Regions from separate parts of the Gelidimonas denitrificans genome, predicted to be linked through region 1. Evidence: riboswitches for the same ligand, from Rfam matches in the RefSeq annotation. Region 1 holds a riboswitch; the other holds the start of a gene.
What was found. A riboswitch is a leader RNA that binds a small molecule or an ion and turns the genes downstream of it on or off. The one in region 1 is predicted to bind cobalamin.
Positions count from the first base shown of each region.

Region 2: linked by a shared signal. The riboswitch ahead of bluB (5,6-dimethylbenzimidazole synthase) and the one ahead of FKCLFG_RS05965 (TonB-dependent receptor) in region 1 are both predicted to bind cobalamin.

Region 1 is NZ_CM146350.1:1,266,491-1,270,894, forward strand. It holds gene FKCLFG_RS05965 (TonB-dependent receptor) at 1-1,779, opposite strand, end outside; cobalamin riboswitch at 1,851-2,084, opposite strand; gene cysK (cysteine synthase A) at 2,343-3,275, shown strand; gene FKCLFG_RS05975 (DUF3563 family protein) at 3,618-3,902, shown strand; gene FKCLFG_RS05980 (hypothetical protein) at 4,140-4,268, shown strand; gene panC (pantoate--beta-alanine ligase) at 4,304-4,404, opposite strand, start outside.
Region 2 is NZ_CM146350.1:2,278,893-2,283,296, forward strand. It holds gene miaA (tRNA (adenosine(37)-N6)-dimethylallyltransferase MiaA) at 1-287, shown strand, start outside; tRNA gene FKCLFG_RS10610 (tRNA-Met) at 538-614, shown strand; cobalamin riboswitch at 1,717-1,904, shown strand; gene bluB (5,6-dimethylbenzimidazole synthase) at 1,948-2,688, shown strand; gene FKCLFG_RS10620 (hypothetical protein) at 2,599-3,111, opposite strand; gene fur (ferric iron uptake transcriptional regulator) at 3,156-3,590, opposite strand; gene FKCLFG_RS10630 (hypothetical protein) at 3,843-4,367, opposite strand; gene FKCLFG_RS10635 (hypothetical protein) at 4,383-4,404, opposite strand, start outside.

The sequences.
Region 1 (4,404 bases):
AGATGGTATATGCGACGGACAGCTATTGTCGAAATCGCCGCCATAACGCTGCGCATCCACCCACTGCACGCCGATATTGGCGGTCTGGCCATTGCCCGGAAGCCAACTCAAACGGACCGAAGCAGTGTTTTTCGGCACCAATACCAGTTCGCGACCGGTATTGGGGCCATCAGTAAATTTGGCGGAAACATGTTGCAAGTTGGCCGATAGCATGAAAGCGGTTGCCAGGCGCGTGCTGGCTTCAATTTCCACTCCTTGGCGACGGGTTGGGTCGAGATTGGTGTTGGCGCCAAACAAGCCTACCGTCGGATCGAAGAAAATTTCGTTTTTCAAACGATGCTGGAACAGTCTGACCGTAACTTTTTTACCGGCGTCGCCGATGCTGCCGCCGAGCTCCAGATCGCGCGAGATTTGTGCTTCGAGCGGCGTATTGAAGACTGGCGTGAAGCCGTTTTCATCGACATTGGCTACGCGGAAACTCCTGCCGGTCTTGGCGAAAAGGTTGACCATAGAAGTGACGTCATAGCTGCCCTGCAGTTCCCAAGCATTGAGGGAGTGCGATTTGGTGTAGTTGGTTCCGCCTGCCGGATCGACAGAATCCTTGTCGAAGATTTCGTGGCGTGCGCCTAGAGCCACGCGGGCTGGACCCACACGGATCTCGTCACGCGCGTAAACCGCTTTTGATTTCTGGGTGGCATGTTCAAAGTCTGTGTCGCGACTCCAGTCTAGGAAATCGAATCCAGCGACCAGTTCGTTGGTCATGCTGCCTTGTGCCGTGACATTACGTATGCGCGGCGAAAACTGGGTCTGCTTTCCCTTGAGAATAAAGTTTGGTGTACCACCGCTTCCAAAATTAGTGGTTCTTTCACGGTGCGACAACTCGGCCGCGGCTTCCCAAGCGCCAAATTTGCGCTCGATGAAAGCCGTGTAGCGGTTGGTGTCGATGGAAGCAAAATCATCCGGCTTAAGGGTTTGGCGCGGATTTTTTTCAAATTGCTCCAAAGTAAGCCCGCCCGCCAAACGGGAATCCTGACGCGCGATATCCACCCGCAAGCCGACTCGTCCCTCGTTTGACGCCCATTGCGCACCACCGCTGAAATTTTCCTGGTTCACCGCATTGTTGTCGCGGTAGTTGTCGGACTCCAGCTTGCTGACGTTGGCATCCAGAGAGAATCCATCCCAGCCTTTCGCGACGGAGGCACGTACAGCTTTGTGGTTGAACTGGCCGATTTCGGCCGTCACGGAACCATGCGTCGCATTCAATTGTGGACGCTTGGTGATGATATGGATCACGCCGCCAGTTGCACCATCTCCATACAGCACGCTGCTCCCGCCGCGCACGATTTCGATGCGTTCAACGGTTTCAATAGGAATGGAAGAAAAAACCGCTCCGCCAAACTCGCTTTCCGAAAGTCGGACACCGTCAACCATAACCACCAGATTGTTATCGCTGGTGGTGCCGAAGCCACGCATATCGAGAGAAAAATCCTGCGTCCCAAAAAGATTCTGGCGGCCATACACGCCGCCTATTTTGCGGATCGCTTCATTGACATTATCGGCACCGGCCTCACGAATTTGGTCGGCTGTGATAACTGTCGCACCGATCGGACTGAATGCAGGATCGTTCGCAAAACGTGAAGCCGTCACCATAACCGGCGCCAGCGTTTTATCGTTATTGGTTTGGGCTGATGCCGGAGCGATGCAGCAGGCAGATAAGGCAGACGCCAGCGCAAGCGGCTTCCAGGCCGGCGTGCGGCTGGGGAGGGTGGAGAAAATCATGATGTCGTTTCAAATAAAAATCCCCCGGCCTGCGTCCCCGCAAGCCGGAATCAACGAAAGTGCGGGTTCGCGCGCTTCCACCTATTCTGGCCGGTATCCGGGCTGACAAGCCAAACCGTCTCACCTTCCCGTGCGAGTTGCACAGTGGTCCTGAGAGGCGGTTTGTCACTGAAATTCATAGTGACGCTTGTTTTACCGTTGCGGGGGCAGCACACGTTGGCGGACGAGGGTGTCATCTACGCCGTGTTTCCCGTTTAACTGCAGACATGGGGATGTCTGCGGGCACCAAAACGTGCGTATTGTATGCCGCAAGCCCAGCTTGCAACAACCGCGCTCTAAAAATCTTGTGCTGGTATTTTGTCAATCCGCATGGATTGGCGCGGTAAATAGAGTATTTTATTGTTTGCTTTGGGCAAGTATGTTAATTGTTAAAACGTTACTAAAAATCCGGAAGATACCGATTTGTAAGGTTTTTCCAGAATTACGAAACGGGCATCTCACGGCATAAATCGCACGCTAAAAATCGCTAATTACATGCCCATAATGGGCTAGAGAGCTTATCCATGAAAATCGCAAACGATGTCACCGCACTGGTTGGCAATACGCCTTTGGTCCGTATCAACCGCATGGCGCAGGGCGCGGTTGCCACCGTGCTTGCCAAACTGGAATTTTACAGTCCGGCGCACAGTGTCAAGGACCGCATCGGCGTGTCTATGATCGAGGCCGCAGAGCAGGCCGGCCTGATCAAACCCGACACCATCATTGTTGAGCCGACCAGCGGCAACACCGGCATCGCGCTGGCCATGGTGTGCGCGGCGCGCGGCTATCGCTGCATGTTGATCATGCCCGACACCATGAGCCGCGAGCGGCGCATGCTGCTGCGTGCTTACGGTGCGGAATTGGTGCTTACGCCGGGCAGCGAAGGCATGCCGGGCGCCATCAGGAAGGCCGAGGAGTTGGTGGCGTCAGATGCGCGCTACTTCTTGCCGCAACAATTCAAGAATGCGGCCAATCCAGAAGTGCATCGCCGCACTACGGCTGAGGAAATCTGGAACGATACCGACGGCCAGGCCGATATTCTGGTGGCCGGGGTCGGCACCGGTGGCACCATTACCGGCGTGGGTGAAGTATTGAAAGCACGCAAGCCCGGCTTCCAGGTGATTGCAGTGGAGCCGGATGGTTCGCCGATGTTGTCCTGCGGCACCAAAGGCCCGCACTTGATTCAAGGGATCGGCGCCGGTTTTGTGCCGGATATCCTGAACACGCAGATTTACGATGAAGTCATACGGGTCAAGAATGACGACGCGTTCACATTCGCCCGCCGTGCCGCGCGCGAAGAAGGTTTGCTGGTTGGCATTTCATCCGGCGCTGCGCTCTGGGCTGCGCTGGAAGTTGCGCGCCGTCCGGAGAATGCCGGAAAAATGATCGTTACCATCATTCCATCCTTTGGCGAACGCTATCTGAGTACGGCGCTGTATGCCGATCTGATGGATTGATCGGGACCAAAGGCAAGTAGGGCGGATTATGTTGCGTTGCGGAATAATTCTTATACGGCAAGTCTCAGCCTATACATAAATTATTTATTGGGTATTTTAAATTATGTGAATGCTGTTATTCCGCAGTTGCTGGTTTCTCTACTTTGAAGCAATTTTTTCTTGTTTTTTTCTGGTTTTTACAAGAATTTTGCTTCGAAGTTAATTTTGTTACGGTAAATCATCTACCTTAAGATATTCTTTTTATGAATAAAACGTATAGTTAAACATAATTTGATTTATATCTTTCTGTGCCTATACTTATACTGCATTGCAGCATTTTAGATTACACAGAAGGAGTAAATTATGTCCATCCATACGCACCCAGCAAGTAGTTCACCCAGATTCAACATTCTGCAGTTCATATATGCGCGACTGGTTCCTGTTGCGGCTAACGTCGGCGCAGAACGCAAACCGATGGGATTTTTCAAACGCTTGGGCCAAAGGATTGAGCGCAAGGATATGGAGCGGAAAGAAGCTTATTTGGCTGATGCGTCCGATATCTATGATCTGGAACATCGGATGAAACAATTTGAGAACATGCGTTCTAATAATTCCAGCCAATGGGGCAACAATTCAAGGTACTACTGATCTGGTCTGGTGTGTTTTGTGGTTTTCATGCGCAATTCAGGCTCCATAGCCCATGTAATGAAATTGAAAAAAATCAAACTTCACTGAGCCCGGTCCATAATCGTCAGGTTTTGGTGCATCCAGCGCAATAGCAGGCTAACGTTAAAAATCAATTAACTGGTTGACGCAGTGCACGCGAACTGAAGTCGCGCTGCGCCGTTGAGACGTTGGTAATGTGCATGTTTTTAGTGCACTCGCGTGCAACAACTCAGCAGCGGAGCAGGAGCAGGCGTCACCATGGGTGCCACGCTCTACGCGAACGCTTTGTCCAGCCCGCAGGACGCTGCGTCCACTTACCTGAAAATAATGCGTTACAACATCGAGTAGTTGATGCTGGGACAAAAATTGAATTGAGAGTTTCCTCAGATTTCGAGGTTGTCGATCAAGCGTGTGACGCCTATTTTGGCGGCGCACAACGCTACTAACGGCACGCCTTCTGCCAGATCGCCAGCGGAGGGCGGTT
Region 2 (4,404 bases), 1.0 Mb from region 1:
GCGGCCCCGGCCACAATCTGCTCGACGAAGTGGCAACCCTGCGCGCACGCGGCGATTTGCATCCCGGCCTGCCCTCCATCCGCTGCGTCGGTTATCGCCAGGCCTGGGAATACCTGGACGGACAATACGACCTGCCCACTCTGCGCGAAAAAGGCATCATCGCCACCCGCCAACTCGCCAAACGCCAACTAACGTGGCTGCGCGCAATGCCGCAGCAGATTGCACTGGATTGCCTCAATCCAAACGCGATCGATCAGGCATTGCTGCACATCAATCAAGCGACTTAAATCATGCACGCCAGATTAGTAGGATGATGCAACCCATCCGACGCAGTGATCCGTTGTCATCACGCTTTCTTCATGCTTTTCGTGGACCGGATTCAGTAGTTAGACCAAATGCTTTCATGCAACTGCCCTGACAGGCGCGACAATTTTCTTGACAGAGAAAAAGTCGTTTGTCATAATGCAGGGCTTAGTTGTTCTGGCAGTATATTTGGCCTGAATAATGCCGGTTACGACAGTAGCCGCATAAACTAGTGGTGATATAGCTCAGTTGGTTAGAGCACAGCATTCATAATGCTGGGGTCGGTGGTTCAAGTCCACCTATCACTACCAAAGACACCGCAAACCACCGCAAACCACCGCAAGTTTGCATGAAAAGCCCCTAAGAAATCAATCACTTAGGGGTTTTTTTACGCCCGTTGCGCCAAAGTTTGGCAGTTAACAGCCAGATTTTATGCTGGTATTTTTGCGAATACCAACTCGCGCCAGCAAAGTGGATACCAGCAAAATACCCAAATTAGCCACTCCCCTGCCCCTGTGTCAGCAGATGCATGCGTTAATCGTCCAGGATGCCGAATCAAAGGTGAAAGTGTCGTTCGGTTCGCTCCTGATGCTGGCCACGATCTTGCGCACCTGCACATAGTTCACGGGGCCAGTCTGCAACAATTTATGTGCCTGTGTCCTCGACAGCGGCACAAAAACGTTACACGGGCAGCACCCCAGCGGCATCCCGCCTCCACCGGGTTCGGCGCACTTGAACCCGGCTCGGTTAGATTTGAAATCCGTCCAACATACTCAGCGTTACCGAAATTCTGCTTGTCTGCAAAATGCCCGACCCAGCACCGCCATTTTCTCGTTGACGAACAAATTGATCGATTACGCACGATCAGCTTCGATTACGACTAGGCTGAAGCACCGAGTGCCTGCATTATCAGCATCAGCCCGGCCATGCCAGTGGTTCGGTGAAGCTATGACATAAAGCCCAAAAATCAACCAACTCATAATTGAGTCGCTTAAATCGCTGCATGATGCTTTGGTGGGCATAACCAATTTTGGAGGGCCCCTACAGTCTGCCACCATGGACGCGGCACCATGGAGACTCCGGAGTTTCAAAGTGGCCCCTTCTGTCCAGCCCCTCCCACGCCCCATTGATGCACACGATTGTTCTTACAAAAACATTTGGATGGCGAGCTTTGTCGGGGACTTGTCCAAGCTGCCTGTTTTGTAGGCTCGCCAGAAGATCGACGCCGGCATTGGGATTGCGCGCGGATGTGGTTGGCTGTACGCAAGGTTATCCACAGAAAGCGGGCATAAGCCATCTGTTCAAAAACGACCGTTTTTTCAACACTATTTTTTATGACCAAATGTCACAAATATGGCGGTTTGTTGCCATAAAGAATTAATGTCCTGCCTTGACATAATCCTTGCTTCACCTTGATGATGGCGGCTTTCAGGTGCCCGTCGCTGCAAGGCGACAGGAGAATCGGGAAGGCGGTGTGATTCCGCCACGTGCCCAACGCTGTAAGGAGGATGAACCAGGCGAGATGCCACTGGCGTATGCCGGGAAGGCGCCTGGTTCAGATGAATCCGAGTCAGAAGACCGGCCTGAAAAACCATCAAGCTGCACGGCCAGGCAGCGCATCTATTTTCACGCTAGGGGAATGTCATGAAAACAATGCCGGCGCAAGCCATCCAGGATACACACGCCTTTACAGACGAAGCACGTGACGCGGTCTATCACGCCATTTTTTCCCGCCGCGATGTGCGCGGCCAGTTTTTGCCGACGCCGGTTCCCGATGAAGTACTGAGCCGTGTCCTGACCGCCGCCCACTACGCGCCATCGGTCGGCTTCATGCAGCCTTGGAATTTTCTGGTAATCCAGTCGGACCAAGTCAAGCGCCGGGTGCATGATGCCTTTGCCATAGCCCATGCCGAAGCAGCAGAAATGTTCGAGGGAGACAAACGCGACGTCTATCGGACCCTGAAACTGGAAGGGATTCTGGAGTCGCCCGTCGGCATCTGCATCACCTGTGACCGCGAGCGCACCGGTCCAGTGGTAATCGGACGCACCCAAATGAAGACCATGGACCTGTACAGCAGCGTATGTGCGGTACAAAACCTGTGGCTGGCCGCCCGGGCCGAGGGTCTGGGTGTAGGCTGGGTCAGCATTTTCAACCAGGCCGCACTGCAGCAAGCACTGGGAATTCCGAAGCGCATCACACCCATTGCTTATCTGTGCGTCGGCTATGTCAGCCATTTTTATGCCAAACCGGAACTGGAAAGTGCCGGATGGTTACCCCGGCTGCCGATTGAAAACCTAGTCTATTTCAACCAGTGGGGCAATCATGATGACCAGCAAGCCCTGATCGGGCACTTGCGACGCGACCAGGCAGCCGCGCAGGAATAACTGCTGGTTCAGGGGCACTTCCTGCAACACCGTGCGCATTCCGTAGTGGCCCAGCACTTCATACCCGAGCACGAACTGTGCACGTGCAGCGTCGTGCAGACGGTCGGCGATCAGGTACACCACCTGCGTTTTCTGGACGAAGAAACCGGAGGTGCCGGCGCGCATCGTATCGGCCAACTGCGCCTGCGCTGGTGGCGGCAGATCGGCAACCGACTGCACCACATGGATGCCGCCTTTCGGCGCAATCGCTTGCTCGATGGCGGCGGCGCTGCCGCTGCCGCTGCTGGTCCCGTCGCGCGACAGCAGCGGTGGCGCTTTTTCGTCTATACGGGAAGAAGTCTCGTCAAGGCCGCGACGCGTAATCGTAGGCACGGCTTGCGTAGGCAAGACGGGATCGAGAACTCCTCCCTTGTTCAGCGACATCGTTTTTTGCTGTCTATCAGCGCGTACACCCCCGCATTGCGTTCCTAGGCAGTCGCAACTTTGATGGGTACCGCACTGCAATGCGGGCAAATCCCATACAAAGAAAGGCGATGCATCGTCACTTGATAGCCGTTGATGGTTGCCACTTTTTGCTTGCGCGATTCGATGACCTCGTCTTGGAATTCATCCACGCGACCACAAGTCAAACAGATCAGGTGGTCGTGGTGACCACCCTCGTTGAGCTCAAAGATCGCCTTGCCTGAATCGAAGATATTGCGCGAGAGAATTCCAACCATCTCCAGTTGCGACAACACGCGATAGACAGTAGCGAGGCCGACATCGAAACCTTGTTCTACCAGGAGTTGATACACGTCATCGGCACTCAGATGCCGCGATTCGCTAGCGCGGATCACCTCCAGCACCTTTAACCTGGGCAAGGTGGTTTTGAGCCCGGTTTTTCTCAATTCATTACTGTTCATAGTGCCTGCTCTTTTCAGTGCTGTTATTCCATTTTTAAATCAAATATGCACTTTGTCGACTTCGCCTACCGTACCGGCGGTCATCTCACTGTTCACCGCTATGGATTGCTCAATGTATTTGAGGCAACGCGCCAGACTGCTCGCACTCGGTTTCTCAATGAATACACAACGCTTCAATATGAGCGCTCTTCTCCGTGATGACGCGGGTACTGCGCTCCCCGAGTTCGCGCGTCAGCACCCCGTTCTCCTCAATCAGTTCCCCGCAAATCTCTGTGCATCGGCCCGATGCGCGGCACCGACCTGATGCTGCAACATGTGAATATTGCTTAATACCCGCTCCTCCAGCGCCACATCGCAGCACGGATGCGTCAGCGTAGCCCAAAGCGCACCAGCAATCTCATTGCCCTGTTGGCAGCTTGACCACCACTGACCGAGAGCATCCGTAGTTTTTGCTTGTGAGGCAAGGCGCTGAGAATATGCATAGCGACGATCTAACTCGCGCTGCAATCGTTCTGCTATCGGTGTGCGGGATTTGCATTCGGCGATCACACAACAATGCAACGCATAATCGTCTGCCTGGACCTGCTCGCCTAGGGCCTTGTCAACCAGGCGGCGCAATGCGCTGATGGGCAAACATACTCCCACCACAGGGCAGAACGCATGGATGGGCAATTCCCAAAGTCGACGCCGGCGCGATCCCATCGTTAACGGCTGCAACGCTACGGTATCGGCATGCATGGCGATACCTGTGACGGCTTCTGTATTGTGTTTGCACATTGCCTGCCCCTCTTTTTAATGTCGCACGACCTGCGGC